DNA from 3 places in the Janthinobacterium sp. P210005 genome. Region 1 is predicted to be linked to each of the others. Evidence: predicted binding sites of a transcription regulator. Region 1 holds the regulator's gene; each other region holds the start of a gene.
The links. The regulator LexA, encoded in region 1, represses DNA repair genes until DNA is damaged. The targets are predictions, from matches to a motif close to ACTGTATNNNNATACAGT.
Positions count from the first base shown of each region.

Region 2: a site for LexA is predicted at 3,283-3,300, ahead of VPH40_RS14330 (DNA topoisomerase IV subunit B). Genes of this name have one in related genera too.
Region 3: a site for LexA is predicted at 4,941-4,958, ahead of dinB (DNA polymerase IV). Genes of this name have one in related genera too.

Region 1 is NZ_JAZARC010000001.1:2,071,857-2,081,938, reverse strand. It holds gene folC (bifunctional tetrahydrofolate synthase/dihydrofolate synthase) at 1-1,106, shown strand, start outside; gene VPH40_RS09210 (SPOR domain-containing protein) at 1,131-2,114, shown strand; gene VPH40_RS09205 (CvpA family protein) at 2,135-2,623, shown strand; gene purF (amidophosphoribosyltransferase) at 2,662-4,185, shown strand; gene VPH40_RS09195 (cystathionine gamma-synthase family protein) at 4,229-5,473, shown strand; gene VPH40_RS09190 (tetratricopeptide repeat protein) at 5,553-6,326, shown strand; gene lexA (transcriptional repressor LexA) at 6,398-7,033, opposite strand; gene rpsF (30S ribosomal protein S6) at 7,309-7,698, shown strand; gene priB (primosomal replication protein N) at 7,719-8,018, shown strand; gene rpsR (30S ribosomal protein S18) at 8,044-8,334, shown strand; gene rplI (50S ribosomal protein L9) at 8,362-8,817, shown strand; gene VPH40_RS09160 (replicative DNA helicase) at 8,953-10,082, shown strand, end outside.
Region 2 is NZ_JAZARC010000003.1:135,952-146,033, reverse strand. It holds gene VPH40_RS14335 (molecular chaperone HscC) at 1-1,206, opposite strand, end outside; gene VPH40_RS14330 (DNA topoisomerase IV subunit B) at 1,206-3,203, opposite strand; gene kdpF (K(+)-transporting ATPase subunit F) at 3,667-3,756, shown strand; gene kdpA (potassium-transporting ATPase subunit KdpA) at 3,756-5,561, shown strand; gene kdpB (potassium-transporting ATPase subunit KdpB) at 5,571-7,649, shown strand; gene kdpC (potassium-transporting ATPase subunit KdpC) at 7,660-8,235, shown strand; gene VPH40_RS14305 (DUF4118 domain-containing protein) at 8,294-10,082, shown strand, end outside.
Region 3 is NZ_JAZARC010000009.1:126,071-136,152, forward strand. It holds gene VPH40_RS27280 (ABC transporter ATP-binding protein) at 92-718, opposite strand; gene VPH40_RS27285 (hypothetical protein) at 709-1,812, opposite strand; tRNA gene VPH40_RS27290 (tRNA-Asp) at 1,918-1,994, opposite strand; tRNA gene VPH40_RS27295 (tRNA-Val) at 2,051-2,126, opposite strand; tRNA gene VPH40_RS27300 (tRNA-Asp) at 2,344-2,420, opposite strand; tRNA gene VPH40_RS27305 (tRNA-Val) at 2,475-2,550, opposite strand; gene VPH40_RS27310 (S9 family peptidase) at 2,650-4,821, opposite strand; gene dinB (DNA polymerase IV) at 5,003-6,187, shown strand; gene VPH40_RS27320 (recombination-associated protein RdgC) at 6,306-7,202, shown strand; gene VPH40_RS27325 (TonB-dependent receptor) at 7,335-10,082, opposite strand, start outside.

The sequences.
Region 1 (10,082 bases):
TGCTGTTGCGTGCCGGCTACAAAGTGGGGCTGTACATCAAGCCGCACTTTCTCGATTTTAACGAGCGCGCCCGCGTGCTGGGCGAGATGGCCAGCGACGAACAGATCGTCGCCAGCTTCAATGCCGTCGAGGCCGTGCGGGGCGACACGCCGTTGACGTATTTCGAATTCACCACCCTGGCCATCCTGCACCTGCTGTCGCAGGCCAAGCTGGACGTGGCCATCCTGGAAGTGGGTCTTGGCGGGCGCCTCGACGCCGTCAACGTGATCGATGCGGACGTGGCCATCGTCACCAGCGTCGATATCGACCACACGGATTACCTGGGCGACACGCGCGAAGCGATCGGCTTTGAAAAGGCGGGCATCTTCCGTCCGGGCAAGGCGGCCATCTGCAGCGATCCCGTGCCGCCGCAATCCCTGATCGACCATGCGGAAGCCATCGGCGCCGACCTGTGGCTGATGGGCCGCGATTTCAATTATTCGGGCGACAAGCAGCAGTGGAACTACGGCGGGCGCGAGCAGCGCCGCAATTCGCTCGCGTATCCAAGCTTGCGCGGCGCCAACCAGATCCTCAACGCGACGGCTGTGCTGGCCGCCCTGGAAGTGCTGAAGCTGAAACTGCCCGTGGGCGCGCAGGAAGTGCGCACGGGCCTCGTGACGGTGGAGCTGCCGGGCCGCTTCCAGGTCTTGCCTGGCCGCCCGAGCGTGATCCTTGATGTAGCGCATAACCCTCACGCGGCGTCGGCGCTGAACCAGAACCTGGGCAATATGGGTTTCCACCCGTACACCTATGCCGTGTTCGGCTCCATGCTGGACAAGGATATCGATGGCGTATTGGCCGCGATGAGCGAACACGTCGACCACTGGTGCCTGACGGGCTTGCCTTCGCCGCGCGCGGCCACGGCTTCCGAGCTGGCCGCCAAGGTGCAGATCATGCTGGAAGATAAGCCCGACAGCAGCGAGCATACTGTATCTATTTTCGATGATCCGGCACAAGCTTTTGCAAATGCAATGAGCCGGGCCGGTGAGAATGATAGAATTGTGGTCTTTGGTTCTTTCCTCACCGTTGCCGGCGTGATGAAGGCCCGAAAATCCTCACTTCACTGAAACGCACTCGACTGAAAATCACGCATGGGCTTGTTCTCGAAACTGTTTAAAAACAAGCAAGAATCCTCTGGCGAAGACAGCGGCTTTTATGTCCCTGGCGAAGCACAGTCGCCGACCCGCAAACGCGCCGCCAACACCTCCGGTGGCGGCGGATCGCGCCGTGGCGGCAAGGAAGCGCCGGATCCGGTCTTGCCTGAAAAAAAGCGCGCACGCCGCCGCCTGGTCGGGGCCATCGCCCTGGCCCTGGGCGTGGCTGTCGGCTTGCCGATGCTGCTCGATTCCGAGCCGAAGGCGCCGTTCAACGATATCGCCATCGATATTCCGTCGAAGGAAAAGGCCGTAGCGCCTGCACCGGCGCCCGTGCCGGCCGTTCCGGCCCGGGCCGCATCGAATGGCCTGGACCAGTCCGAGGAAATCGTCGACGCGCCGCTGCCGCCTGCGGCCAAGCCGACGCCTGCACCGGCACCCGTGCTGGCCGCCGTCCAGCCTGCGCCGGTCAAGCCAGCCTACGTGGAACCGAAACCCGAGCCCAAGCCGGTCAAGGTGGAGCCAAAACCGGAACCGAAGCACGAAACCAAGCCGGAACCCAAGGCCGAGCCGAAACACGAGTCCAAGCCTGAGCCCAAGCATGAAGTAAAACCGGAAGCCAAGCCTGAGACTAAGCCTGCCAAGCCGGCGCAATCGGCCGACGATGCCGCGCGCGCGCTGGCCATCCTGGAAGGCAAGCCGCAGGACAAGCCGCAAGAGAAGGTGCAGGACAAGGCGCACGACGCCGGCAGCGGCAAGTTCGTGGTGCAGGTGGCGGCGCTGGCGACGCAGGACAAGGTTGACGAATTGCAGGACAAGCTGCGCGAAGCGGGCATCAAGTCGTACACGCAGAAAGTCTCCAGCCCGGCGGGCGAACGCATCCGCGTGCGCGTGGGACCGTTCGGCAGCCGCGAAGACGCCGAAAAGACCCGCGCCAAGCTGCAAAAGCTGGGCCTGGGCGGCAGCCTGGTACCGGCGTGATGTTGCAAGGCTGAACGGGCGTGACGATCTTCGATTACCTGGTGCTGTTCGTGCTGGTGACGTCCGTGCTGATCAGCATGATGCGCGGCCTGGTCAAGGAAATACTGTCATTGGTCAGCTGGATCGTGGCTTTCGTCATTGCCAATGCCTATGGCGCCACGCTGGCGAAATTCCTGCCGGAAGCCGTGCCGGGCGAAGCCATCCGATTGTTGCTGGCCTTCGTGGTGCTGTTCATCGGTGTGCGCATTTTGATGGGATTGCTGTCCATGACGGTCGACGCGCTGGTCAAGGTGACGGGCCTGAGCCTGGCCGACCGCACCCTGGGCAGCCTGTTCGGCGTGGCGCGGGGCCTTGTGATCGTGCTGACCGCCGTCATCTTGTGTGGCATGACGTCCATACCGCAGCAGCCATTCTGGAAAAACGCGCAGCTCAGCCCGCTCGCGGAGCAGGGCGCGCGCGCCATCAAGCCTTATCTGCCTGCCGCTTACGCGCAGCATGTGAAATTTTGAATTTTTTTAAAATCAGTAGCACAGTTTAGGAGCACACCATGTGTGGCATCGTCGGCGTCGTTTCCCATCAACCTGTCAATCAATTGCTCTATGATGCATTGTTGCTCCTGCAACATCGCGGTCAGGACGCGGCAGGGATTGCGACCAATCACAGCAGTATGTTTTCCATGCATAAGGCCAATGGCCTCGTGCGTGACGTCTTCCGTACGCGCAACATGCGTTCGCTGCAAGGCACGACGGGCATCGGCCATTGCCGCTACCCGACGGCCGGTTCGTCGAGCGAAGAGGAAGCACAGCCGTTTTATGTGAATGCGCCGTTCGGCATCACGCTGGCGCACAATGGCAACCTGACCAACTGGGAACAGTTGAAGCTGGAAATGTTCAAGAACGACCGCCGCCACATCAATACCGATTCCGATTCGGAAGTGCTGCTCAACGTGCTGGCGCATGAAATCCAGGAAGCGACGACGGGCCTGAACCTGGACCCGGAAGCCATCTTCAAGGCTGTCACCGTGCTGAACCGCCGCGTCAAGGGCGGCTACGCCGCCGTCGCGCAAATCGCCGGCGTGGGCTTGCTGGCCTTCCGCGACCCGCACGGCATCCGTCCGCTGTGCCTGGGCATCAATGAAACGGAACAAGGTCCTGAGTACCTGATCGCTTCCGAATCCGTGGCCCTGGAAGGCATGGGCTTCCGCTTCGTGCGCGATATCGGTCCCGGCGAAGCCGTCTTCATCGATGCTGACAAGCAATTGCACAGCGCCCAGTGCGCCGACAATGCCAGCCTGAACCCGTGCGTATTCGAGTTCGTCTACCTGGCCCGTCCCGATTCCGTCATCGACGGCGCCTCCGTGTACGCCACGCGCCTGAAAATGGGCGAATACCTGGCCGAAAAGATCCGCGCCGAATTGCCTGGCGTACATATCGACGTGGTCATGCCGATTCCCGATTCCTCGCGTCCGGCCGCCATCCAGCTGGCCATGGCGCTGAACATCGAGTACCGCGAAGGCTTCATCAAGAACCGTTACATCGGCCGCACCTTCATCATGCCCGGCCAGGCGGCGCGCAAGAAATCCGTGCGCCAGAAGCTCAACGCGATCCCATCCGAATTCAAGGATAAAGTGGTGCTGCTGGTCGACGATTCCATCGTGCGCGGCACCACCAGCCGTGAAATCGTGCAGATGGCGCGCGAAGCGGGCGCGACGAAGGTCATCTTCGCTTCGGCCGCGCCACCGGTGATCTACCCGAACGTGTATGGCATCGACATGCCGACGCGCGACGAACTGATCGCCTACGGCCGCACGACGGAAGAAGTGTGCCGCGAAATCACGGCCGACTACCTCGTGTACCAGGATATCGGCGCGCTGAAACAGGCGATCGCCGACGTCAACCCGGCCCTGACCAACTTCGAGGCTTCGTGCTTCGATGGCGTGTACGTGACGGGCGACGTGTCGCAGGAATACCTGGACCGCCTGGAATATGCGCGTCACCATCCGAAGGCGGCAGCGCCCGAAGATACGCCGCGTTCCCAGCTGAACCTGAACCTGGCGACAACAGAAGCATAAGTAAGCTGCCCGGCCGATGCCGGGCATTTTTTTCTCTGCGATCATGAACGATAAAAAAAACTACGGCTTTACCACCACCATCCTGCATAACGACCGCCGCAAGGGCATCGAACATGGCTCCCTGCACAAGCCCGTGCACACTTCCGTTGCCTTTGGTTACGCCGATGCGCGCCAGCTCGCTTCCGTGTTCCAGGGCAAGGAGCCGGGTTTCCGCTATGGCCGCCAGGGCAACCCGACCGTTTCCGCGCTGGAAGACAAGGTCAACAAGATGGAAGACGGCGTGGCGACCCTGTGCTTCGCCACCGGCATGGGCGCCATCGGTGCCGTGGTGCAATCCTTGCTGCGCGCGGGCGACCATGTCGTGTCGTCGGCCTTTTTGTTTGGCAACACCAACAGCCTGTGGCAAACGGTGACGGGGCAGGGCATTGGCGTGTCGTTCGTCGACGCCACCGACGTGGCCAATGTGGCGGCCGCCATCACGCCGGCCACGCGGATTGTTTTCGTGGAAACTATTGCCAATCCGCGCACGCAGATCGCCGACCTGAAGAAGATCGGTGACTTGTGCCGCGAGAAGGGCATCCTGTACATCGTCGACAATACGATGACGACGCCATACCTGTTCCGTCCGAAAGCCGTGGGCGCGGGCCTGGTGGTCAATGCCTTGACGAAATCCATCGGCGGCCACGGCAATGCGCTGGGCGGCAGCTTGACGGATACGGGCGTGTTCGACTGGACGCAGTATCCGAACATCTTCGAGAATTACAAGAAGGCGGCGCCCGCACAGTGGGGCATCGCGCAAATCCGCGCCAAGGCCTTGCGCGACTTCGGCGCCTCTTTGGGGCCGGAAGCGGCGCACCATATCGCTGTCGGGGCGGAAACCATGGCCTTGCGCATGGACCGCACCTGTTCGAACGCCCTGGCGCTGGCGACCATGCTGGCCGCCGATCCGAGAGTGGCGGCCGTGCATTACCCGGGCCTGGCGTCGCACCCGCAGCATGCGCTGGCGACGGACTTGTTCCGCAGCTATGGCTCGCTGTTCAGCTTTGAATTGAAAGATGGCATCGACTGCTTCGATTTCCTCAATCGTCTCAATCTTGCCATTCCCGCCAGTAACCTTGGCGACACGCGCACCCTCGTCATTCCCGTCGCCCACACGATTTTCTACGAGATGGGTGCCGAGCGGCGCGCCAGCATGGGCATCGCCGAGTCGCTGATCCGTGTGTCGGTGGGTATCGAGGATGAGGTGGATCTGCTGGAAGACTTCAAGCACGCATTGGAAGAAGAATAAGGTTTCACTTTTTTGAGAAAAAGATTACATTTAAGTGTAATTAAAGCATATGTGTCTTTTTCTCAATCGGAGAGTGGGAATGAAAAAAATTGTATTTAGTGTTTTTTTATTGTTTTCTTGCGCTGTCTATGCTGATGACCTGACGGATGCGAATAAATTCCTGCAATCCAAGGCTTACCCGCAAGCCTTGGATTTGTACAAGAAACTGGCTCAGGCTGGGAATGCCGAGGCTCAATTTCATTTGGGCGAGATGTATTTGTATGGTGAAGGAGTGGCTGTCGATGCCGCGCAAGCCGGACAATGGTTTGGGCAGGCATCCAAGGCGGGCAACAAGAATGCCGAAGCCGCGCTTGCCCTTATGGCTAACCGTGTCGCGCGAAAAGGTGACATTGATTACTATGTCAACTCATATGCTGGCGAGGATGTTGCCTTGAGTAAGGTCAAGTGCGTTACCCCGGTGATTCCTGCATTCTCCCAAACCAAGCGTCAAATCAGAGATGTGGCCGATAGTGTCGATGCCTGGATGGCGTGCTATAACAGCTTTGTCAGTAATTTGAATGCTTCTTTGCCGCCTGGCAAAGCCATTCCTTCTGATATTGAATCTTTGATGAATGAGCAGGAATTTGAAAAGGCCAAGCTGCGCATGGATGCCGCCTATGCGCGGGTGAGTGCCGAGGGGCGTGAGCTGGCAAAAAATATCTTGGCGCAGCGCGATGAGTGGCACTCCAAAACAGAGGCGTATCTCTTGGCGGAGAATAAAAAAATTCAGACAGAAAATGAAATGAGTGAATTGAATCGCTCACGTACCGCGAACACGCCGCAATGGGTGACCAGTCCTTTGCCAAGCAAATAAGGCAGTCTTGCCGATGTGCTCAATGGGATGGGAATTAAGCGCTCGCAGGTATGCTGCAAGCGCTTTCCCTCTTAATGCCAACTGCGCATGAGTCCGACGGCCAAACCTTCCAATGCAAATTCATCTTCCGGCGACACGGTAATCACCTTGAAGTCGGGGTTTTCCGGCAGCAATTCGATGACGGAACCCGTCTTCTTGTAGCGCTTGACGGTGACTTCGTCGCCGATGCGGGCCACGACGATCTGGCCATTCTTGGCGCTGTCGACTTTCTTGACGGCCAATAAATCGCCATCCATGATGCCGGCGTCGCGCATGGACCAGCCGCGCACCTTCAGCAGGAAGTCAGGCTTGGCCGAAAACAGGGCCGGATCGACGTTGTAGCTCGCTTCCAGGTTTTCCTGCGCCAGGATGGGCGACCCGGCCGCTACCCGGCCGATCAGGGGCAGCGACATCAGCAGCGCTGCCGGCACCTTCGACGGCAGCGCTTCGGCGGCGGCGCCGATCAGGCGGATGCCGCGCGATGTGCCCGGTGAAATCTCGATCGCGCCCTTGCGGGCCAGAGCCTGCAAATGCTCTTCGGCCGCATTGGCCGATTTGAAACCCAGTTCATTGGCGATTTCGGCACGGGTGGGAGGAAAGCCCGTGTTTTCAATCGCGTCCTTGATCAGGTTCAGGATTTGTTCTTGTCGTGCTGTCAGCTTGATCATGAGCGGTGGGTGCATACTAAAATGCTGTCTATATGAACAGTCTGTATTTTTGTACAGTATCGTTCACTATGCAAGGGGATTTCCGTGTTTTGGGCGAATTTCGCAAGAAATACTTGTCCATGGACGGAAAGCACGGCGGCGCGCGGGCTTTTCGGGCCCATGTGGAAGGAATGATTGAAACGTTTGCAAAAGGCGGTTATAATCTTCGGCTGACCTTCCCACACCCGTCTTGACGCCGGGGTGGGCGATTATCAATCCGACCTGAAGGAGTTTGCATGCGTCATTATGAAATAGTCTTTATCGTCCATCCGGACCAAAGCGAGCAAGTGCCCGCGATGATCGAACGCTACAAAGCCAGCGTAACCACCCGCGGCGGTTCGGTTCACCGCGTGGAAGATTGGGGCCGCCGTCAAATGGCTTACTCGATCCAAAAGCTGCCTAAAGCACACTACATCTGCCTGAACATCGAATGCGACAACGAGACCCTGGTCGAGTTGGAAACAGCATTCAAATTCAATGATGCCGTGTTGCGTCACCTGACCGTTAAAATGAAGAAAGCTGAAACAGCTCCTTCGCCGATGATGAAATCGGTACAACGCGAAGACGCGGCCAAAAGCCACCGCACCGAAGCACCAGCAGCCGCTCCAGCCGCAGCAGCAGCTTAATTCTTGACCAGGATCGTGCGCTGAACCAGCTACAAGTAACCGCCATCATTGCCGAGCGCGAAATATTGCGCTATACCCCGGCAGGGCTGCCGATTGTGAATGCAGTATTGCAACACAGTTCGCAGCAGATGGAAGCAGGGATTGCCCGTTTGACCGAGTTTGATGTTGCCGCGCTAGCCGCTGGCGAAATTTCAGGCAGGTTCAGTCAGGCAAGCTTGAGCGGGGTGTATCAGTTCACGGGTTTCCTGGCCAGGAAGAGCCGCAACAGCAAGAGTTTGGTGTTTCACATCATTGATTTTAGTGCAGTCAATTCTGACTAGCGCATTTTAGATACAGGAGCCTGACATGGCATTCGGTAAAAAGTTCGACAAAAATAAGCTCAAGCTTAAAGAAAAACGCAAACAGCAAAACCCGTTGTTCAAACGCAAGAAGTTCTGCCGCTTCACCGCAGCTCACGTTGAGCAAGTCGACTACAAAGACGTCGACACGCTGAAAGACTTCGTCCAAGAAAACGGCAAGATCATGCCAGCACGCCTGACCGGTACCAAAGCGCACTACCAGCGCCAAGTTGACACCGCAATCAAGCGCGCTCGCTTCCTCGCGCTGCTGCCATACACCGATCTGCACCACGCTTAATCGGTCAGATATTCCTGGAGAAGAACTATGCAAATCATTCTGTTAGAAAAAGTTGTTAACGTCGGTAACCTCGGCGAAGTCGTCAAAGTCAAAGACGGTTACGCACGTAACTTCCTGATCCCGCAACGCCTGGCACGTCGTGCTACGGCAACCGCTGTGGCTGAATTCGAAGTCAAGCGCGCCGAACTGGAAAAAGCTGCTGCCGCTAAACTGGCCGCATCGCAAGCCCAGGGCGAAAAACTGAGCGGCCTGACCGTTCAAGTTGCTCAAAAAGCTGGTGTTGATGGCCGTCTGTTCGGTTCCGTCACCAACTTCGACATCGCTGAAGCGCTGACCAAGCAAGGTTTTGCTGTTGAAAAAGCACAAATCCGCATGCCTACCGGCCCGCTGAAGATCGTTGGCGAGCACAACGTTTCGGTTGCTCTGCACACCGACGTGGTTGTGGAAGTTGTTATCGCTGTCGTTCCAGACGCGAACGCGTAATCGTCTGCGGGCCTGGCCCGCAAGCGTTGCCGCACTATGAAAAGCCGGGTTCGCCCGGCTTTTTTGTGGCCTTTTTTTCGCTCAATTTCAGCCCTTTATTTTTGCCAGCACGCCGAAGCGGGTATAATTCGCGCCATGAACGCCCCCTCTGATCCGCAACTGGATTCCCTCCGTATTCCGCCGCATTCGATCGAAGCAGAACAATCCGTTATCGGTGGTCTGCTGCGCGACAATGCCGCATATGACCGCATCGCCGACTTCATGCATGCGGAGGATTTCTATCGCTATGACCATCGCATCATCTTCGAGCAAATCGTCAAGATGGTTAACGCTTCCAAGCCAGCCGATGTCATTACTGTTTTTGAAACCCTGACCCAGCTCGGCAAGGCCGATGATGTGGGCGGACTCGCTTACCTGAACGCCATGGCGCAAAACACGCCATCGGCCGCGAACATCCGGCGCTACGCCGAGATCGTGCGCGACCGCGGCGTGTTGCGTAAACTCATTACCGTCGCCGACGACATCTCCGGCACGGCCTTCAGCCCGCAGGGCAAGGAAGTCAAGCAGATGCTTGACGAGGCCGAATCGAAGATTTTCGCCATCGCCGAAGAGGGCGCGCGCGGCGCCCAGGGCTGGACCGCCATCCAGCCCCTGCTGACGCAGGTAGTCGAACGCATCGACGAACTGTACAGCCGCGACAACCAGAGTGAAATCACGGGCGTGCCCACCGGTTTCATCGACCTCGACCGCATGACCTCCGGTCTGCAGCCGGGCGACCTAGTGATCGTGGCGGGCCGTCCGTCGATGGGCAAGACGGCGTTTTCCGTCAACATCGGCGAAAACGTGGCCATCGACAGCGGCTTGCCCGTGGCCGTGTTCTCGATGGAGATGGGCGGCGCCCAGCTGGCCATGCGTATGCTGGGCTCCGTCGGACAGCTCGACCAGCACCGCCTGCGCACGGGCCGCCTGAACGACGAAGACTGGCCGCGCCTGACGAATGCGATCCAGAAGATGAACGACGCGCAGTTGTACATCGATGAAACGCCGGCCTTGAATTCCATCGAGTTGCGCGCCCGCTCGCGCCGTTTGTCGCGTCAATGCGGCAAGCTGGGCCTGATCATCGTCGATTACTTGCAGCTGATGTCGGCCAATACGCCGGGCGACAACCGCGCCACGGAGATTTCCGAGATTTCACGGGGCTTGAAAGGCCTGGCGAAAGAACTCGGTTGCCCCGTGATTGCGCTGTCCCAGCTGAACCGCTCGCT
Region 2 (10,082 bases), on a different contig from region 1:
GATGTTTTCCGTGCGCGAGACAGGCACCACGGAATTGCGCTCGATGATGGGCAGGTAATGCCCGCCTTCATACTGGTTCGCGCCGACCTGGCGCGAAATCGAAATGCCCAGCGAATACGGCGCCACGTCCGTCATGACCACTTCGTCGAGGGCGGAGTCGCGCATCTTGAGGCCCGCCTGCACGGCGGCTCCCAGTGCCACGGCTTCGTCCGGGTCCAGGTGGATGGCGGGGAAGCGGCCGAACATGCGCGAGACGAGTTTACGCACCAGCGGCATGCGCGTGGCGCCGCCGGCCAGCACCACTTCATTCAATTCCGCGGCGCGGATGGTGGCGTCGCGCAGCGCCCGCTCCACGGGCAGACGCAGGCGGGCCAGCAGCGGTTCGCACAGCTGCGCCAGCTTGTCTTCGTTGATCTCCCAGCTGTATTCCTTGTCCTGGTAGCGCGTGGCCATGCGCACGGACGGCTGTTCCGACAGCAGGCGCTTGACGCGTTCGGCTTCATCGCGCAACAGCTGCTGCTGGCGCGGGTCGAGCAGGCGGACGCCGACAGCGTCGCGCAGGCCGCTGCCTTCCAAAAAGGCGTCGACCAGCACGGTGACGAAGTCTTCGCCCCCTAAAAAATTGTCGCCAGCCGAGGCGCGCACTTCCATCACGCCTTCGAACAGCTCCAGGATCGACACGTCAAACGTGCCGCCGCCCAGGTCGAAGACGAGGAATTTGCTTTCCTGTTCCTTGTCGCGGATGCCGTAGGCCAGCGCGGCGGCCGTCGGCTCGTTCAGCAGGCGCTCCACGCGCAAGCCCGCCAGTTGTCCCGCGATGCGCGTGGCTTTGCGCTGCGCATCGCTGAAATACGCGGGCACCGTAATGATGGCTTCCTCGACCTTGTGCCCCAAAAAGGCTTCGGCATCTTCCTTCAGCGCGCGCAGCACCATCGACGACAGTTCTTCCGGACGGAATTGCTGCGTGCCGAGGGTGATCTTCTTTTCGCTGCCCATGTAGCGCTTGAAGACGGCCGCCGTCAGCTGCGGGTGCGTCTGCAGGCGCTCGCGCGCGGCGCGGCCCACCAGCACGGTGCCGTCGTCATCGATGCTCACGCACGACGGCGTCAGGTGTTCACCAAGCGCATTCGGGATGATGGAAGCCTTGCCGTCGCGCCAGATGGCGACCAGGCTGTTGGTGGTGCCCAGGTCGATGCCGATGATCATCAGATATCCGCCTCCGCTTCATTGCCGTGTTCTTCGATCCAGGCGCGGCGTCCTGCCGCCTCGCCTTTGCCCATCAACATATTGAAGCGGGAGGCCGAGGCCATGTGGTCGACTTCACCGAGCGTGACGGGCAGCAGACGGCGCGTGTCCGGGTTCATCGTCGTTTCCCACAGCTGCTCGGCGTTCATCTCGCCCAGGCCCTTGAAGCGCGAGATCGACCAGGCGCCCTGTTTCACGCCTTCCTTGCGCAGCTTGTCCTCGATGGCGAGCAGTTCGCCGTCGTCGAGCGCATAGATCTTCTGCATCGGCTTCTTGCCGCGCGCGGGCGCATCCACGCGATACAACGGCGGGCGGGCGATGCAGATGTGACCCTTGTTGATCAGGGCCGGGAAGTGCTTGAAGAAAAGCGTCAGCAGCAGTACCTGGATGTGCGAGCCGTCCACGTCCGCATCGGACAGGATGCAGATCTTGCCGTAGCGAAGGCCGGACAGGTCGGGCGAGTCGCCCACGCTGTGCGGATCGACGCCGATGGCGACCGCGATGTCGTGGATCTCGTTATTCGCGAACAGGCGGTCGCGGTCCGTTTCCCACGAATTCAAGACCTTGCCGCGCAGGGGAAGAATTGCCTGGAATTCCTTGTCGCGGCCCATCTTGGCTGAACCGCCCGCCGAGTCGCCCTCGACGAGGAACAGTTCATTGCGCGTGATGTCCGACGATTCGCAGTCGGTCAGCTTGCCCGGCAGGACGGCGACGCCCGAGGATTTTTTCTTTTCCACTTTTTGCAGCGAGCGCTGGCGCGATTGCGCCTGCTTGATCACCAGCTCGGCCAGCTTCTTGCCGTAGTCGACGTGCTGGTTCAGCCACAGTTCCAGCGGCGGCTTGGTGAAGGTCGAGACGAGGCGCACGGCGTCGCGCGAGTTCAGGCGTTCCTTGATCTGGCCCTGGAATTGCGGGTCCAGCACCTTCGCCGACAGCACGAACGAGGCGCGCGCGAACACGTCTTCCGGCAGCAATTTGACGCCTTTCGGCAGCAGCGAGTGCATTTCGACGAAGTTTTTCACGGCGCCGAACAGGCCGTCGCGCAAGCCCGATTCGTGCGTGCCGCCATTCGAGGTGGGGATCAGGTTGACGTACGATTCGCGCACGATGGCGCCTTCTTCCGTCCACGCCACGACCCAGGCCGCGCCTTCGCCCTCGGCAAAGCCTTCCGAGTCCGGACCCGCATACTGCGCGCCTTCGAACAGGGGAATCAGGGTTTCGCCATTCGATACCTGCGCCAGCGTTTCGGTCAGGTAGCCGCGCAAGCCTTCCGCGTACTGCCAGGTTTGCGTATCGCCCGTTTTCGCGTTGGTGAGGGTGACGGTCACACCCGGCAGCAGCACGGCTTTCGAGCGCAGCAGGCGTTGCAGCTCGGTTTGCGAGATGTTCGGCGAATCAAAGTATTTGGCATCGGGCCAGGCGGTGACGCGCGTGCCTGACTTCTTGCCGTCGCGCGGGGCGGGGCGGGAGCTCAGGGGCTCGATCACGTCGCCGTTGGCAAACACCATATGGTGCAAGCCGTTGCCGTCGCTTTCCTTGCGCCAGACGGTGATTTCCAGGCGCGTCGACAGCGCATTGGTGACGGACACGCCGACGCCATGCAAGCCGCCCGAGAACGCATAGGCGCCGCCCGAACCCTTGTCGAACTTGCCGCCCGCGTGCAGCCGCGTAAACACGATTTCCACCGTCGGCACGCCTTCTTCCGGATGCAGGCCGACGGGAATGCCGCGGCCATTGTCTTCGACGGTGATGCTGCCATCCGTGTTTTGCGTCACGGCGATATGCGTGCAGTGACCGCCCAGCGCCTCGTCGGAGGCATTGTCGATCACTTCCTGAATGATGTGCAGCGGATTTTCAGTGCGGGTGTACATCCCCGGGCGCTGCTTGACGGGTTCCAGTCCTTTCAGGACACGGATGGATGATTCGCTGTAGTCGGATGCTGGTTTTTTAGTGGCCATACGTGTTCAAGCTAAGTAAAGACAGTGGTTGGAACGCCAGGCCAGGGCACTGCGGGGCGCAGTGACAGCGGCGGCGATAACTGTATAAATATACAGTATATCCCGTCCAGCGTCACTGGGGGAGGGCAGTGCGGCAGGCTTGGCGTCCTTGTGCGGACGCTCGCGCATTCTATCTTGTCCCGCGAGCAATAGCGCTACTCCAAGGCAACAACAGTGCGCTGCGCGCGTGGTTTGGCGCCCATTGTGAAGGATTTTATGCGGTAAAGCGCCCGTTTTTACATCTTGTTTACAGCTGCCTCCCCAGTCTTTACGAATTTTTTAGACCCTTTTGGCTAATCTGCTCACTATCAAAACAAACCTGAATGAGGGTGGGAATGGATCTCGTGTATCTCGGCTTGATTGCCGTGTTTTTCGTCGTGGCGGCCGGCTTTGCCGTCGCCTGCGACAAATTAGGGAGCGTCAAATGAACGCGTTTTATGTGCTGGGCGCCGTCGTGTCGGCTGGCCTGCTCGTGTACCTGCTGGTCGCGCTGCTGAAGGCGGAGGAACTGTGATGACGACGCAATCGATATTGTTATTGGTGGCTTTCCTGGCCGTGCTGCTGGCCGCCGGCTATCCGCTGGGCCTGTATATGGCCAGGGTGGCCGGCGATGGCCCCGTGCGCGGCCTGGGCTGGCTGCAAAAGCTGGAAAACCTGCTGTACCGCTGGTCCGGCCTGCCCGCCGACAAGGCCATGGGCTGGAAAAGCTATGCCATCGCCCTGATCGTCTTCAATACCGTGGGCGCCGTCTTCGTCTACGGCCTGCAGCGCCTGCAGGGCTTCTTGCCCTTGAATCCCCAGGGTCTCGGCGCCGTCAGCCCCGATTCCTCGTTCAATACCACCGTCAGTTTCGTCGCCAATACCAACTGGCAGGGCTACGGCGGCGAACAGACCATGAGCTACCTGACCCAGATGCTGGGCATGGCATGCCAGAACTTCTTTTCGGCGGCCACCGGCATCGCCGTGATCTTCGCGCTGGTGCGCGGCTTCGCCTCGCGCTCGGGCAAATCGATCGGCAATTTCTGGGTCGACCTGGTGCGCTCGACTCTGTATATCCTGCTGCCGCTGTCCCTGGCCCTGTCCGTCGTCTTCATGGGCGAAGGCATGATCCAGAATTTTTCCGCCTACAAGGAAGTGACCCTGCTCGACCACGTGGCGTATGAAACGCCGAAAGTGACGGCCGACGGCCAGCCCGTGCTGGATGCCGCCGGCAAGCCCATGATGGAAGCGCAAGTGGCGGCCACGCAGACGATCGCCATGGGCCCTGTCGCGTCGCAGGAGTCGATCAAGCTGCTGGGCACGAATGGCGGCGGCTTCTTCAATGCCAATTCCTCGCACCCGTATGAAAACCCCACCGTGCTGTCGAACTTCCTGCAGATGCTGGCCATCTTCATCATCCCCGCCGGCCTGTGCTTCACCTTTGGCCGCATGGTGGGCGACATGCGCCAGGGCTGGGCCGTGCTGGCCGCCATGACCTTGATCTTTGTCGTCATGACGGCCGGCGTGATGAGCGCCGAGCAGCAAGCCAATCCCGCCTTGCAAGGCCTGGGCCTGGACCAGCAGGCCAGCAGCCTGCAATCGGGCGGCAATATGGAAGGCAAGGAAACGCGCTTCGGCATCAGCTCCTCGACCCTGTTCGCGGCGGTGACGACGGCCGCATCGTGCGGCGCCGTCAATTCCATGCACGACTCCTACATGCCCCTGGGCGGCATGGTGCCGCTGCTGCTGATGCAGTTCGGTGAAGTGATCTTCGGCGGCGTGGGCACGGGCCTGTACGGCATGCTGATGTTCGCCATCCTGGCCGTCTTCATCGCCGGCCTGATGATAGGCCGCACGCCTGAATACCTGGGCAAAAAAATCCAGGCCTATGAAATGAAGATGGTGTCGCTGGCCATCCTGATTACGCCAGCCCTCGTATTGACGGGCACGGCGATCGCCGTGATGGTCGAACCGGGCAAGATCGGCGTGGCCAATCCGGGCGCGCACGGCTTCTCGGAGATACTCTACGCCTTCACGTCGGCGGCCAACAACAACGGCAGCGCGTTTGCCGGCCTGTCCGCGAACACGCCGTTCTACAACGTGATGCTGGCGATCGCCATGTGGTTCGGCCGCTTCGGCGTGATCGTGCCCGTGCTGGCGGTGGCCGGTTCGCTGGCGGCCAAGCAGCGCCTGTCGGCCAATGCCGGCACCATGCCCACGCACGGCCCCATGTTCATCGGCTTGCTGATCGGCGTTGTCGTACTCGTCGGCGTTTTGAATTACGTTCCCGCGCTGGCCCTGGGCCCGATCGTCGAACACCTGCAACTTTTCATCAAATAAGAGGCTACCATGTCACGCACAAGCCTGACTTTGTTCGATTCCGCACTGATCGGCCCTGCCGTCGTCGATGCGTTCAAAAAACTCGACCCCCGCACGCAGTGGCGCAGCCCCGTGATGTTCGTCGTCTACGTGGGCAGCATCATCACGACCCTGCTGGCCATCCAGGCCCTGAATGGCCAGGGTGAAGCGCCATTCGGCTTCATCGTCGCCGTCGCCGTGTGGCTGTGGTTTACCGTGCTGTTCGCGAACTTCGCCGAGGCGCTGGCCGAAGGCCGCAGCAAGGCGCAGGCGGCGTCCCTGCGCGCCCTCAAGCAAACGGTGATGGCAAAGAAAATGCAAACGCCGAAGTACGGCACTTCCTGGCTGCCCACGCCGGCCACCGACCTGCGCAAGGGCATGACGGTGCTGGTCGAGGCGGGCGACGTCATTCCCGCAGACGGCGAAGTGACGGCCGGCGTGGCCTCCGTCGACGAGAGCGCCATCACGGGCGAATCGGCGCCCGTCATCCGCGAGTCGGGCGGCGATTTTTCCGCCGTGACGGGCGGCACCCGCGTGCTGTCGGACTGGTTGCTGGTGCGCGTTTCCGTCAACCCGGGCGAAGCCTTCATCGACCGCATGATCGCCATGGTCGAAGGCGCCAAGCGCCAGAGGACGCCGAATGAGATCGCCCTGACGATTTTGCTCGTCGCCCTGTCGATCGTCTTCCTGATCGTCACCGTGACCCTGCTGCCGTACTCGCTGTTTTCCGTGGCGGCGGCCGGCAGTGGCACGCCGGTGACCATCACCGTGCTGATCGCGCTGCTCGTGTGCCTGATCCCGACCACCATCGGCGGCCTGTTGTCCGCCATCGGCGTGGCCGGCATGAGCCGCATGATGCAGGCCAATGTGATCGCCACGTCGGGCCGTGCCGTGGAAGCGGCCGGCGACGTGGACGTGCTGCTGCTCGATAAAACGGGCACCATCACCCTGGGCAATCGCCAGGCGTCGAGTTTTGTGCCGGCACCCGGCGTAACGGAGCAGCAGCTGGCCGATGCGGCGCAACTGGCCTCCCTGGCCGATGAAACGCCGGAAGGGCGCAGCATCGTCGTGCTGGCCAAGCAGAAGTTCAATATCCGCGAACGCGAGATGGCCAGCCTGCACGCCACCTTCGTGCCGTTCACGGCGCAAACGCGCATGAGCGGCGTGGACATTCCTGGTGAACAGCAGGTGCGCCAGCTGCGCAAGGGCGCGGCCGATTCCATGAAAAAATATGTGGAAGCGCTGGGCCAGCCGTATCCGGCGGAGGTGGGACGCGCCGTCGACGACATCGCGCGCCGCGGCAGCACGCCGCTGGTGGTGGTCGACGATGGCCGCGTCATGGGTGCCGTGGAGCTGAAGGATATCGTCAAGGGCGGCATCAAGGAGCGTTTCGCGGAACTGCGCCGCATGGGCATCAAGACCGTCATGATCACGGGTGATAACAAGCTGACGGCTGCGGCCATCGCCGCAGAAGCGGGCGTGGACGATTTTCTCGCCGAGGCGACGCCGGAAGACAAGCTGAAACTCATTCGCAGCTACCAGTCCGAAGGCCGCCTCGTTGCGATGACGGGCGACGGCACCAACGACGCACCGGCGCTGGCGCAGGCCGACGTGGCCGTGGCCATGAATTCAGGCACGCAGGCGGCTAAGGAGGCGGGCAATATGGTCGACCTGGACTCGAACCCGACCAAGCTGCTGGAAATCGTTGAAATCGGCAAGCAGATGCTGATGACGCGCGGTTCATTGACGACGTTCTCGATCTCGAACGACATCGCCAAGTACTTCGCCATCATCCCGGCCGCCTTCGTGGGCACCTATCCGCAGTTGAAGGCGCTCGACATCATGCACCTGGCCAGCCCTGCGTCGGCCATCATGTCGGCCGTGATCTTTAATGCCTTGATCATCGTCGTGCTAATTCCGCTGGCGCTGAAAGGCGTGCAGTACCGTGCCATCGGTGCGGCCAGCCTGTTGCGCCGCAACCTGCTGATCTACGGCCTGGGCGGCATCGTCCTGCCCTTCATTGGCATCAAGCTGATCGACGTGCTGCTGTCCGCACTCAATTTAGTCTAAAGGAACCATCATGAGCACTATCGTACGTCCCGCCCTGGTCCTGTTTGCCGCGCTGACCGTGATCTGCGGCGTCGTCTATCCGTTTGCCACGGCCGGTATCGGGCAGCTGGCTTTCAACGATGAAGTCAACGGCAGCATCGTCGAGCGTGGTGGAAAACCTGTCGGATCGAGCCTGATCGGCCAGTCCTTCACCTCGCCCAAGTACTTCTGGGGCCGGCCATCGGCCACCGCGCCGATGGCGAATAACGGCGCCGGTTCGGGCGGTTCGAATCAGGGTCCGAGCAACCCGGCCCTGGTGGACGCCGTCAAGGCGCGCATCGCTGCCCTGCAGGCAGCCGATCCGGGCAATCGCAACCCGATCCCTGTCGACCTGGTGACGGCGTCGAGCAGCGGCCTGGATCCGGAAATCAGCCTGGCGGGCGCCTTGTACCAGGCGCCGCGCGTGGCCCGCGTGCGCGCCATGCCGCTGGCGCAGGTGGAAAACGCCATCGCCAAGGTGCAGAAAACCGCGTACATCGGCTTTTTCGGCGAACCGCGGGTCAATGTGCTGGAACTGAATCTGGCGCTGGATGCGGCCGCGAAGTAAGATGATGCAGGGGCAGAGCCGCCGGTTTTGCCCCTGGTTTTGACATTAAAAGATGCCCATGCTCCCCAACGACAGCCAACGCCCCGACCCTGATGCCCTGCTGGCGCAAGTGCAGGCGCAGGAAAAGAAAGCCGCGCGCGGCCGGCTGCGCATTTACTTTGGCGCCTCGGCCGGCGTCGGCAAGACCTATGCGATGCTGGCCGCCGCCCGCAAATTGCTGGCCGATGGCCAGGACTTGCTGGTGGGCGTGGTGGAGACGCATGGGCGCCAGGATACGGCGGCCCAGCTTGATGGCTTGCCCGTGCTGCCCCTGAAGGCCATCGAATACCGGGGCAAGACCCTGTTCGAGTTCGACCTGGACGAAGCGCTGCGCCGCGCGCCGGCACTGATACTGATGGATGAACTGGCCCATTCGAACGTGGCCGGTTCGCGCCATCCGAAGCGCTGGCAGGATGTCGAGGAATTGCTGGCGGCCGGCATCGACGTGCTGTCGACCCTCAACGTGCAGCACCTGGAAAGCCTGAACGACGTGGTGGGCGGCATCACGGGCGTGCGCGTGGCCGAAACCTTGCCCGACACGGTGTTCGACCGCGCCGACGAAGTGGTGCTGGTCGATATCCCCGCCGATGAACTGCTGCACCGCCTGAAGCAGGGCAAGGTGTATCAGCCGCAGCAGGCGGAGCGGGCGTCCCAGCATTTTTTCCGCAAGGGTAATCTGATCGCCCTGCGCGAATTGGCCTTGCGCCGCACGGCGGACCGGGTGCAGGACGATGTGCAGGCTTACCGCGTCGAAAAATCCATCAATCCCGTGTGGAAGACGGGGGCCGCGCTGCTCGCCTGCGTGGGGCCGCACGCGGGGGGCGAGCACGTGATCCGCAGCACGGCACGTCTGGCCAGCCAGCTGAATGCGGAATGGCATGCGCTATACGTGGAAACGCCCCGTTTGCAGCGCCTGCCGGCGGGCCAGCGCGAGCGCATCCTGAAAACCCTGAAACTGGCGCAGGACCTGGGCGCGCGCACGGCCGTCAATCCGTCCGCCGACATCGCCGGCGCCGTGGTCGAGTATGCACGCAGCGCGAATATCTCGAAAGTCATCGTCGGGCGTGGCCGCGCAGGCGCGCTGGCGCGCCTGTGGCATGCGCCGCCGGCCGCGCGCATGGCAAGCCTGGCACCCGATATCGATCTGATCGAGGTGGGCTTGCCGCCCGCCGATGCGGCGCCCCGGCGCGCTGCTGGCGAAGACGCAGAGGCGCCGCGCCGGTCCTCTCGCCATTGGCGTTACATCCTGGCCGCCGGCGCCAGCTTGGCCACGGCTCTCGCCTCGGTTCCCCTGCAACCCTACCTGGACCTGGCTAATATCGCCATGCTGTCCTTGCTGACGGTGGTGCTGGTGGCCGTGCGCCTGGGGCGCGGGCCGGCGGCGCTGGCCAGCCTGGTGGGCGTGGCTTGCTTCGATTTCGTTTTCGTGCCACCGCGCTTTTCGTTTGCCGTGGGCGATTTCCAGTATGTGATCACTTTTGGCGTGATGCTGGCCGTGGGCCTGATCACGGGCCACCTGACTGCCGGCCTGCGTTTCCAGGCGCGCGTGGCCTCTCACCGCGAAGCGCGCGCCCGGGCCCTGTACGAATTCTCGCGCGAGTTGTCCGGTGTGCTGCAGACAGAGCAGATTTTCGACATCACGAAAAGCGCCATCGAACGCGCTTTCCGCGCGCGCGCCACCTTGCTTTTGCCTGATGACGAGGGCAGCTTGCAAGCCCCGAACGGCGGCGAGCCGCTCGATATCGGCATCGCGCAGTGGGCCTTCGACCATGCGCAGGCGGCGGGGACAGGCACGGATACCTTGCCGG
Region 3 (10,082 bases), on a different contig from region 1:
GTTATGGGTAATGGCTGCACCGGGATCGCCGGTTTTTGCAACACGGCATCGTAAGCTGTCCTTGGTCGATCTGCAAAGCTGTATTTCCTGTCTATATTTCCAGTGTCGCCGCCAGCGGCACGTCCGGCGCCAAATGGCTGGTCAGCACGATGCATTGGCGCGCCAGGCGGGACGGTTCGGCCAGGCGCGCGCGCAGGTGCGCCATGGCGGCCGCGTCGAGGCCGTTGAACGGTTCGTCGATCAGCAGCAGGCGCACGGGCAAGGCCAGGGCCAGGGCCAGTTGCAGTTTTTTATGCTGGCCCAGCGAGAGGGCGGTGATGCTTTGCTGCAAGGTTGATGTCATGGCAAAGGCGTGCAATTCCGCGTTCAGCAGCGACTGGTCGCTGCCTGGGTACAGGGCCAGGTGCAGGTCGAGAAACTCGTGCACTTGCAGCCAGGGCAGGGCGGGCGTGTCGCCGCCGCAATAGAAGGTCTGGGCACGGTAGGCCAGCGGCATGGCGACGCTGTCGACGTCATCGAGGCGGATGGCGCCGCGCGCGGGCAGCAGGGCGCCGCCCGCCAGCTTCAGCAGGGTTGTCTTGCCGGCGCCGTTCGCGCCGCGCAGCCAGGTGACGCCGGGGCCGAATTGCTGGTTGTAGCCCTGGAAGACGCTGTGCGTGGGGAAGTGAAAATCGAGGTGCTCGAGGTGCAGCACGGGAGTAGGCAGGTTCAATTCCATAATTCGCTTCCGATGGCGCTCAAGGCAAGGATGGAGAAAACGACGAGGGCGACGCGCCCGCGCGGCGTCAGGCGGGACAGGCCGACGATGGCCAGCAGGGCCGCGCTGGCGGTGAGGGCGTAGACGCAGGTCACGCGCCGCTGCAGGGCGGCTGGATCGATGCAATACAGCAAGATGCCAGCGCCCAGCAGCACGGCAAAGGCGGGCAGCAGGCTGGCGGCGCAGGCCAGGCGCGTCAGGGCCGTGCTGGCCAGGGGCCAGGCGTCCAATGCGGGGCGCAGCACGGCGATCTGTTCGCGCACGGCCTTGTCGCCCCGGTCCGTCACGATGACCAGGCTGGCGCTGGCCAGCAAACCGAGCAGCGGCGCGGGCACGAGCGGCGCGCGCAGCAGCCAGGCCAGCATGCTGGCGCCAGCCGTGGCCAGCAGCACGCTTTGCTGCAGGCCGATCACGTTTTCATTGCGCCAGAACGGCAGCCAGAACAGCTGGCGCCACAGGAATATCGTGCGCCAGCGGGGCCGTTGCGGCACATACGCCGTCATCGTGGGCGCACGCGCCCTGTGGGCGGGCCGCGGCGCGCGCAGGCGTTGCGCCACGATGCGCGCCGTCAGCAGCCACGCCAGCAGCCAGACGGCGAGGGTGGCGGCCATGCCGGGCGCGGCAACGGGGCGCAGCCAGGGCGGCGACTGCAGCAGCCAGATGGTGGCCGAGACGGCATAGGCGAGGCCCAGCGGCAGCATCAGCAGGCCGGCGACGGCGATGTCGGCTTGCCAGCGCAGGTGGCGCGGCAAGGGCAGCTGGCGCAGCCACGCGGCGGTGGCGGCAGGCAACAATCGCTTGCGCAGCAGCCAGGCGGGCAGGCATGTCAGCAGTACTTGCGCCGCCAGCAAGCCCAGGGCCGCTGGCCAGGGCAGGTTCATGGCGAGAAATCCCGGCAGGGCGATGACGCTGAGCAGGCCCAGCAGGACGGGACCGGCCAGGAACACGAGAATTTCCATGGAACTGGCCAGGCTGGCGGCAAATTGCAGCAAAGCATGATGGGCCAGGCGCAAGCGCAGGGCGAGGTAGGGGGAAAAGCTGCGGGGCAGGCGCATCAGGCAGGAACGGCGGAGTCGGCAAGAGCGCTGATTCTAGTGCATTTGCGCTCCCACAATGGGAAAAGCCCTTCGGTTCCAGGAACCAAAGGGCTTTTCTTTTATTGGCGGAGCGGACGGGACTCGAACCCGCGACCCCCGACGTGACAGGCCGGTATTCTAACCAACTGAACTACCACTCCAAGCTCGTATGATCTGTGTTGCTGATCCATGAAGCACTGGATAATTTTCTGTTTGGTGGTGGGTGCTGAGAGGCTCGAACTCCCGACCTACGCCTTGTAAGGGCGCCGCTCTACCAACTGAGCTAAGCACCCGCATACCCAGAAAACTATCCCGACGTTTGTCACCACGTCTGGAAGAGGCACTATTATAGGGGGCGCTTTCATGCTTGTGCAACTATTCTTGAGGGGGAATGGTAGTTTTTTTGCTGAAAAGCGCAAAAATGTTCAGGCGAGGGGGGATGGACGTGTTTTTGGCTTCTGAAATGGGAAAAGCCCTTCGGTTCCAGGAACCAAAGGGCTTTTCTTTTATTGGCGGAGCGGACGGGACTCGAACCCGCGACCCCCGACGTGACAGGCCGGTATTCTAACCAACTGAACTACCACTCCAAGCTCGTATGATCTGTATTGCTGATCCATGAAGCACTGGACAGTTTTCTGATTTGGTGGGTGCTGAGAGGCTCGAACTCCCGACCTACGCCTTGTAAGGGCGCCGCTCTACCAACTGAGCTAAGCACCCGTTGCTTGTCTCAGAAAACCATCCCGACGTTTGTCACCACGTCTGGAAGAGGCGCTATTATAGGACGGGTAAAATCCTTGTGCAAGCGCTTTTTTCACTTTACTCTGTGATGCCCCATTGCGACAGCATCCACGCCATATTGAACGCATTCTCGGCGATGGCGTTATAGCGGCCCGACGCGCCGCCGTGGCCGGCACCCATATTCGTTTTCAGCAGCAGGGGATTGCTGTCCGTTTTATACGCGCGCAGCTTGGCCACATATTTTGCCGGTTCCCAGTACATGACCTGGCTGTCGTTCAGGCCCGTCGTCACCAGCATGGCGGGATAGTTCTTGCGCGCAATGTTGTCATACGGCGAGTAGCTGAGCATGTAGTCGTACGCGGCCTTCTGGTTCGGGTCGCCCCATTCCAGGTACTCGCCCGTCGTCAGGGGCAGGCTGGCGTCCATCATGGTGTTCATCACGTCGACAAACGGTACGGCCGCGTGCACGGCGTGGAACAGGTCGGGGCGCATGTTGACGACGGCGCCCATCAGCAAGCCGCCCGCGCTGCCGCCCTGGATGATGAGGCGGTTCGGGCTGGTCCATTTTTCGCGCACCAGGTAGTCGGCGCTGTCGATGAAGTCATGGAAGGTGTTTTTCTTCTTCATCAGCATGCCGTCTTCATGCCAGGCTTCGCCCATGTCGGTGCCGCCGCGGATATGCGCCTGCGCATAGATGACGCCCCGTTCCAGCAGGCTGATGCGGCTGATGGAAAAAGTGGCTTCCGTGGAAATGCCGTAGGAGCCGTACGAGTACAGCAGCAGCGGCGCGGAACCGTCGAGCTTGACGCCTTTCTTGTAGACGACCCACAGCGGCACTTGCACGCCATCGCGCGCCTTCACCCACAAGCGCTGCGTGGTGTAGCGGCTGCTGTCGAAGCCGCCGACGATTTCCTGCTGCTTCAGCACCGTGCGCTTGCCGTCCTGCATGCTGACGTCGATGACGGTGGGCGGCGTGACGGGTGACTGGTAGGACATGCGAAATTGCGTGGCGGAAAACTCCGGCGTGCCGGCCGCCGTGGCCAGGTAGACGGGGTCGTCGAATTGCACTGCCTTCCAGTTCTTTTGCGCAAAATCAAAGATGCGGGCGCGGTTCAGGGCGCGTGCCTTTTCCATCACCACCAGGTAACCCTGGAAGACGTCGATGGACTGGATCACGGCATCTTTGTTATGCGGCACGACGGGCTTCCAGTTCTTCGGCTGCGGCGCAGACAGCGGCGCGCTGACGACACGGAAATTCTTCGCCCCCTTGTTGGTCAGAATATACAACTGGCCGTCGCGGTGCTCGATGCCGTAGCGGTGGCCTTTTTCACGTTTCAGCACGGATTGGAACGTGCCTTGCGGCTTGCTCGTTGGCAGCAGCAGCACTTCGCTCGTGTCCGTGCTGCCCGAGGTGAGCACGAAGAATTGCTTGTCGCGCGTGCGGCCCACGTTGATGGCGAACTGCTCCACCGGCTCGTGGTAGACCTGTTGCGGCGCACCGCCCAGGGCCAGGCGGAACAAGCGGTCCGAGCGCTTGGTGGTGGCGTCTTCCTGTGCCAGCATCAGGGTGGCGTTATCCGCCGCCCAGGCCAGCGATGTCACGCGCGGCATGCTGTCGCCCAGCAACTTGCCCGTTTTCAAATCCTTGACATGCAGCTCGTACTGGCGAAAACCCGTCGTGTCGGTGGTGTAGGCCAGCAACTGTTCATTCGGGCTGATGCTGAAGGCGCGCACGGCAAAGAATTTGTGGCCTTCGGCCAATTGATTCTGATCCAGCAAGACTTCCTCTGCCGCCTGCGCATCATAGGCGCCGCTGGCGCCGACGGGGCGGCGGCAGTGAATCGGATATTGCTTGCCCGCTTCCATGCGCGTGTAATAGTAGAAATTGCCCTGGCGCGCAGGCACGGACAAGTCCACTTCCTGCATGCGTCCCTTGACTTCCGCCGTTACCTTGTCGGCCAGCGGCTGGATCGGCGCCGTGACGGCGGCCGTGTAGGCGTTTTCCGCATTCAGGTAGTCGATCACGGCAGGATCGGCTTTCTTTTGCAGCCAGCGGTAGTCGTCCGTGACGACCGTGCCGTGGCGCGTTTCCTGCCAGGCTGTCTTGGCGGCGACGGGGGCGGCGACCGTGGCGATGGTGGTGGTGGTGTCGGCGGCCAGCGCGGATGGCGCCAGCGTGGACAGTAGCAGGGCCGGCAGGATGGATGACCAGACGGACCGGCGGCGCAAGGCATGATGTGCTGTGGACAAGGCAACTCCTTTGAATAGTTGTGTCAGGATTGTAATCTTGCTATTGAGAAAAGCAACCGCTGATCGTCGCCATCGGGTCCCGTGCGTTTCAACTTGCATCCGCGGTCATTTCCGGTAATACTGTATGTATGCACAGTATCTTGCCGCAATGAAGGCAAGCCGATCCGCCGCGAGGTGTTTTTTGATTCCATCTGCCCCCACACTTGCCGAAGCACCCGCCGCGCGCCGCTGGATCGCCCACCTGGACATGGACGCCTTCTTCGCCTCCGTGGAACTGTTGAAATATCCGGAATTGCGCGGCGAAGCCGTCGTCATCGGCGGCGGGCGCCTGCAGCAGCCCGTGCTGCAGATTGACGGCACGCGGCAGTTTGCGCGCATGCGCGATTACGTGGGGCGCGGCGTCGTCACCACGTCGACCTACGCGGCGCGCGCGTTCGGCGTGTTTTCCGCCATGGGCATCATGAAGGCGGCCAGGCTGGCGCCCGACAGCATCTTGCTGCCGGCCGATTTCGAGGCCTACCGCGAGTATTCGGCCCGCTTCAAGCAAGCCGTGGCCCAGTTGTGCCCCATCATCCAGAACGTGGGCATCGATGAAATCTATGTCGACCTGACGGAACACGGCGCGCAGGCGCCAGCCATGGCGGCGCGCCTGAAGGCGGCCGTGTTCGAGGCGACGGGCCTGTCGTGCTCGATTGGCCTGGCGCCCAACAAATTGCTGGCGAAAATCTGTTCCGACCTGGAAAAACCCGACGGGCTCACCATTTTGTCGCCCGAGGATATCGCCACGCGCGTGTGGCCCTTGCCGGCGAAAAAGATCAACGGCATCGGCCCGAAGGCGACGGCCAAGCTGGAAGCCCTGGGCATCATCACCATCGGCGAGCTGGCGCAAGCCGACCTGGCCATGCTGCGCACGCAGTTTGGCGACCTGTACACGGGCTGGCTGCGCCAGGCGGCGCTGGGCATCGACGAGCGGCCCGTGCAGACGAGCCGGGAAACCAAGTCCGTCAGCCGCGAAACGACGTTCGAGCGCGACTTGCAGGTGGTGCGCGACCGCGCCACGCTGTCGGAAAAGCTGGAAAGCCTGTGCACGCGGGTGGCGGGCGACCTGGATAAACAGTCGCTGGCGGGGCGCACGGTGGGCATCAAGCTGCGTTTCGAGGATTTCAGCACCGTCACGCGCGACATCACCTTGCCCAGCGCCACGGCGGACGCCGCCGCCATCCTGCGGGCCAGCCGCGATTGCTTGCGGCGCGTGCCATTTGAAAAGAAAATCCGCCTGCTGGGCGTGCGTATCTCGACCTTGTCCGATCCGGCCATCGCGATGCGGCAGGCGCCGGCCCAGGCGGAGCTGTTTCCCGCCCTGTAGCGGCATTCCCCACGCATCAACAACACCGCGCCAGTCCGCGCTTTTGACGGCATTCCCGTGTCGAAAGTGTAGAATGGCGTTCCCCTGGCACTACTGAAACAAACGGAAGACAAAAACTATGTGGTTCAAGAATCTTCAGATTTACCGCCTGCCCGCACCATGGGCCTATACGCCAGAACAACTGGAAGAGGCCTTGTCCTCGAACAAATTTACGCCGGCGACCAGCATGGATCTGATGCGCCAGGGCTGGGATACGCCACGCCCGAATGGCGGCCTGGTCCACGTGGTCAACAAGCAGATGCTGATCTTGCTGGGCACGGAAAAGAAACTGTTGCCAGCGACCGTCATCAACCAGGTGGCCAAGGCCCGCGCCGCCGAGATGGAAGAAGCGCAAGGCTTTGCACCAGGCAAGAAAGCCATGAAGGAATTGAAGGAACGCGTGGCCGACGAGCTGTTGCCGCGCGCCTTCAGCATCCGCAGCAACGTCTGGACGTGGATCGACCCCGTCAATGGCTGGCTGGTGGTCGATGCCGCCAGCCCGGCGAAAGCCGATGAAGTCATCAAGCTGCTGCTCAAGGCCGTGGATAAATTGCCGCTGGAAAGCCTGCGCGTGCAGCGCTCGCCCGTGGCGGTGATGACGGAATGGCTGCAGGCGGACGATGCGCCGGCCGGCTTCACGGTCGACATGGATACGGAATTGCGCGCCACGGGCGAGAGCAAGGCCACCGTGCGCTACGTGCGCCACACCCTGGAAGCGGATGACGTGCGCCGCCACATCGCGGCCGGCAAGCAGTGCACGCGCCTGGCCATGACGTGGAACGACAAGATTTCGTTCGTGCTGACGGAATCGCTGGCCATCAAGAGCGTCAAGCCGCTGGACGTGATCAAGGAAACGGAATCGAGCACGAAGAACGACGAAGAGCGTTTCGACGGCGACGTGATGCTGATGACGGGCGAACTGAGCAAGCTGATGGCCGACGTGGTCGAAGCCCTGGGCGGCGAAGCGACTGCATAAGCGCAGCCATGCCGGTACGAAAAAGGAGCTGCGGCTCCTTTTTTTTCGCCTGTGGATTGCGAAAAGATAAAAAAAGCGCCTTGCACGGTGAAGTGCAAGGCGCTTTCGGACAAGCTAATTCACAACGTCAAATTAGAACTTGTAGTTGCCGGTGATGTAGAACGAACGCATCATTGGATCGGCGTAGCGTGGGTCGAAACCAACCTGGTGGCCCGACGAAGCGCGCAGCGACAGCGGCGGTGCACGGTCGAACAGGTTTTTGATGCCTGCGCGGATCGTGGTTTGCTTGTCAAAGGCGAAACGTGCTTGCCAGTCGAACGTCGTGTACGACGGTACTTGCAGGCGGAAGTCGTCTATTTTGGTTTTGGTGTCCTCGTTGTACACGCTTGCTGCCGCATCGGTGTAGCCGTTACGGTAGTTGACCGTTATCGTGTTGCTCAGGCGGCCCGTATCCAGGGTCGTCGTCAGCTTCATCAGGTTGCGGAACGTGACTTCGTTGGTGTCGCCAAAGAAGTTCATGTTGCTGGTGAACACGTTGTTGCTGCCTGCCTTGGTGTAGTTCGCGTGCAACATGTGCGTACCGCTCAATTGGGCGGTCAGCTTACCGAAGGAAAACTTGTGGTTGGCCGACAGATCCCAGTCGATACCACGGTATTCCTTCTTGCCGACGTTGACCGACAGTTTCTTGAACGCGTAGTAGGTATTGCCGGTCGATGGCTCCTTGTAGTAATCGAAGCTTGTCGCATACTTGACCGGATCGCCAAATGCCTGATCTTCGGTGATTTCCGAGACGGCATTGCGCAGTTTCACATCCCACAGGTCGGCGCCGAACGAGAAGGCCGAGCTAGGCTCAACACGGAAGCCCAGGGTGAACTGTTTCGATTTTTCCGACTGCAGTTCTGGATTGCCTTCCGATACGGCGTTGTATTGAATTGGTTCGCCGCGGCAGAACTCGGTACCTGGGTATGGGCAGGTAAATTTCTTGGCGGTAAAGCCGGCATTGACCAGTGGCTGAGCGATGTCCAGCATGCTTGGCGCCTTGAAGCCCGTGCCGTAGGAGCCGCGGATCAGCACGGTTTGTACCGGCTGCCAGCGTGCCGATACCTTGTAGGTATTGGCGCTGTCTTTTTTACCGACAGTTTTGCTGTTCAGCTTGTCATCGATCGCCTTGACAGCATCGTAACGGCCACCGACGGTCATTTCGAACGACTTGGTCAGAGGAGCCAGCAACTCGACGAACGCGCCGTAGGTGTCGCGGCTCATGTCGTAGGAAGCTTTCGTGTTGAAGCTGTAGATATCGTCACCGGTGGCGCCTGGCGACTGCTCATAGCGGTAGGTGCGGTAGTCGCCGCCGATACCCAGGCTGGCCTTGCCGCCTGGCAAGGAGAACAGTTCACGCGAACCGTGCGTGTCGACGCCGCGCATCGTGGTCGATGCGGTACGCACGGAGCCGACGAACTGCGCGCCGGCGACTTGCGCTTGCACGGATGGCTTTTGGCCCAACGCGAACGCATCGAAATCCGGATTGGCCAGGATCGCATTGAAGCCCTGATTTGTCGCGTAGCCGCCCGTGTAACGCTCGTCGATCGAGTTTTGCGACCAGGTCAGGCCGCTTTCGAAGTTCCACGCGCCCAGTTCGCCTTCCACGCCAACCACCATGTGTTTGGTTTGGGTAATGGTCTGGCTTGCGCGCAAACCGAAGTCGGTGCTGCGGTAGTTGGCCGTGACCGATTTGAGATCGCCCTGTTGCGCTGGCGTCAGGTAAGGTTGCACGTATTTCGCGTAGGCAGCTGGATTGTTGAACACCAGCTCGTCAAGGTTGGTTTTAGGGTTCTTTACCGTTTGCGCGATCGAGATGGGGATCGGGTTGGCGGCGATACGCGCCGTCAGGTCGTAGCGCGAGTAGGCCAGTTCGGCGAACGCGTTCAGGCTGTCATTGAGCTTGTACGTTGCTTTGGAAAACAGGCTGTCGCGTTTCGATTGTGGCACGATTTCCACGGTGGAACCCGTGTCGAAGCCGCAAGCGCGTGAATTGCCGGTCGTGACGAAGGAATCGTCAGGGCAATTTCCGTTTTGACGCAAGTAAGGCGTGAAGGAAGTCGATGCGCTGTTCTTCGTTTTGTAGGCTACGGTGGCGCCTGCTGGCGATGCCGAGGTGCTGGTGCGGTCCCAGATGTAGTTGTTGCCGCCGCGTTTGAATTTCAGGAAAGAGGTATTGGCGAAATCGCGGTCGGTCGCGATCAGTTTCGACTGCTCATCGTGGCGGTACGATACCAGCACGTTGAAACGGTCTTCGTCCAGGTCGCCGAAACCATAGGTGACGCTGGTGTTCCAGGCGTTGCCGCCCTTGTCTTCCGGACCGCCGTAGGTGGCCTCCAGGGTGGCGCCTTGCTGGTTTTTCTTCAGGATGAAGTTCAGTACGCCGGCGATGGCGTCCGAGCCGTACAGGGCCGAAGCGCCGTCGGTCAGGATTTCGACGCGCTCAACGGCGCTCATCGGAATGGCGTTCAGGTTGACCGTGGTGCCGGAGCCTTGTGGCGCGATGCGGCGGCCATTCAGCAGTACCAGGGTGTAGGACTCGCCGATACCGTGCAGCGAAGCACTGGTATTGCCACCCGAGTCGGAACCTGCTGCGACTGCGCCGATGGTGAAGCCTTGCATGGCTGGCAGGGCCTGGATCAGGTCGGCTACCGAAGTGGCGCCCGATTTGGCGATCGCTTCTTGCGTCAGGCGCTGCACAGGCAAGGCGCCTTCGACAGCGATACGCTTGATACTCGAACCGGTAATTTCAACTTTTTGAATTGCTTCGTCCGCCATGGATTGGCCAGAGAACAAGACGCTACCTGCCAGAACGGTCAGGGCCAGGCGTACGCTGCGCAC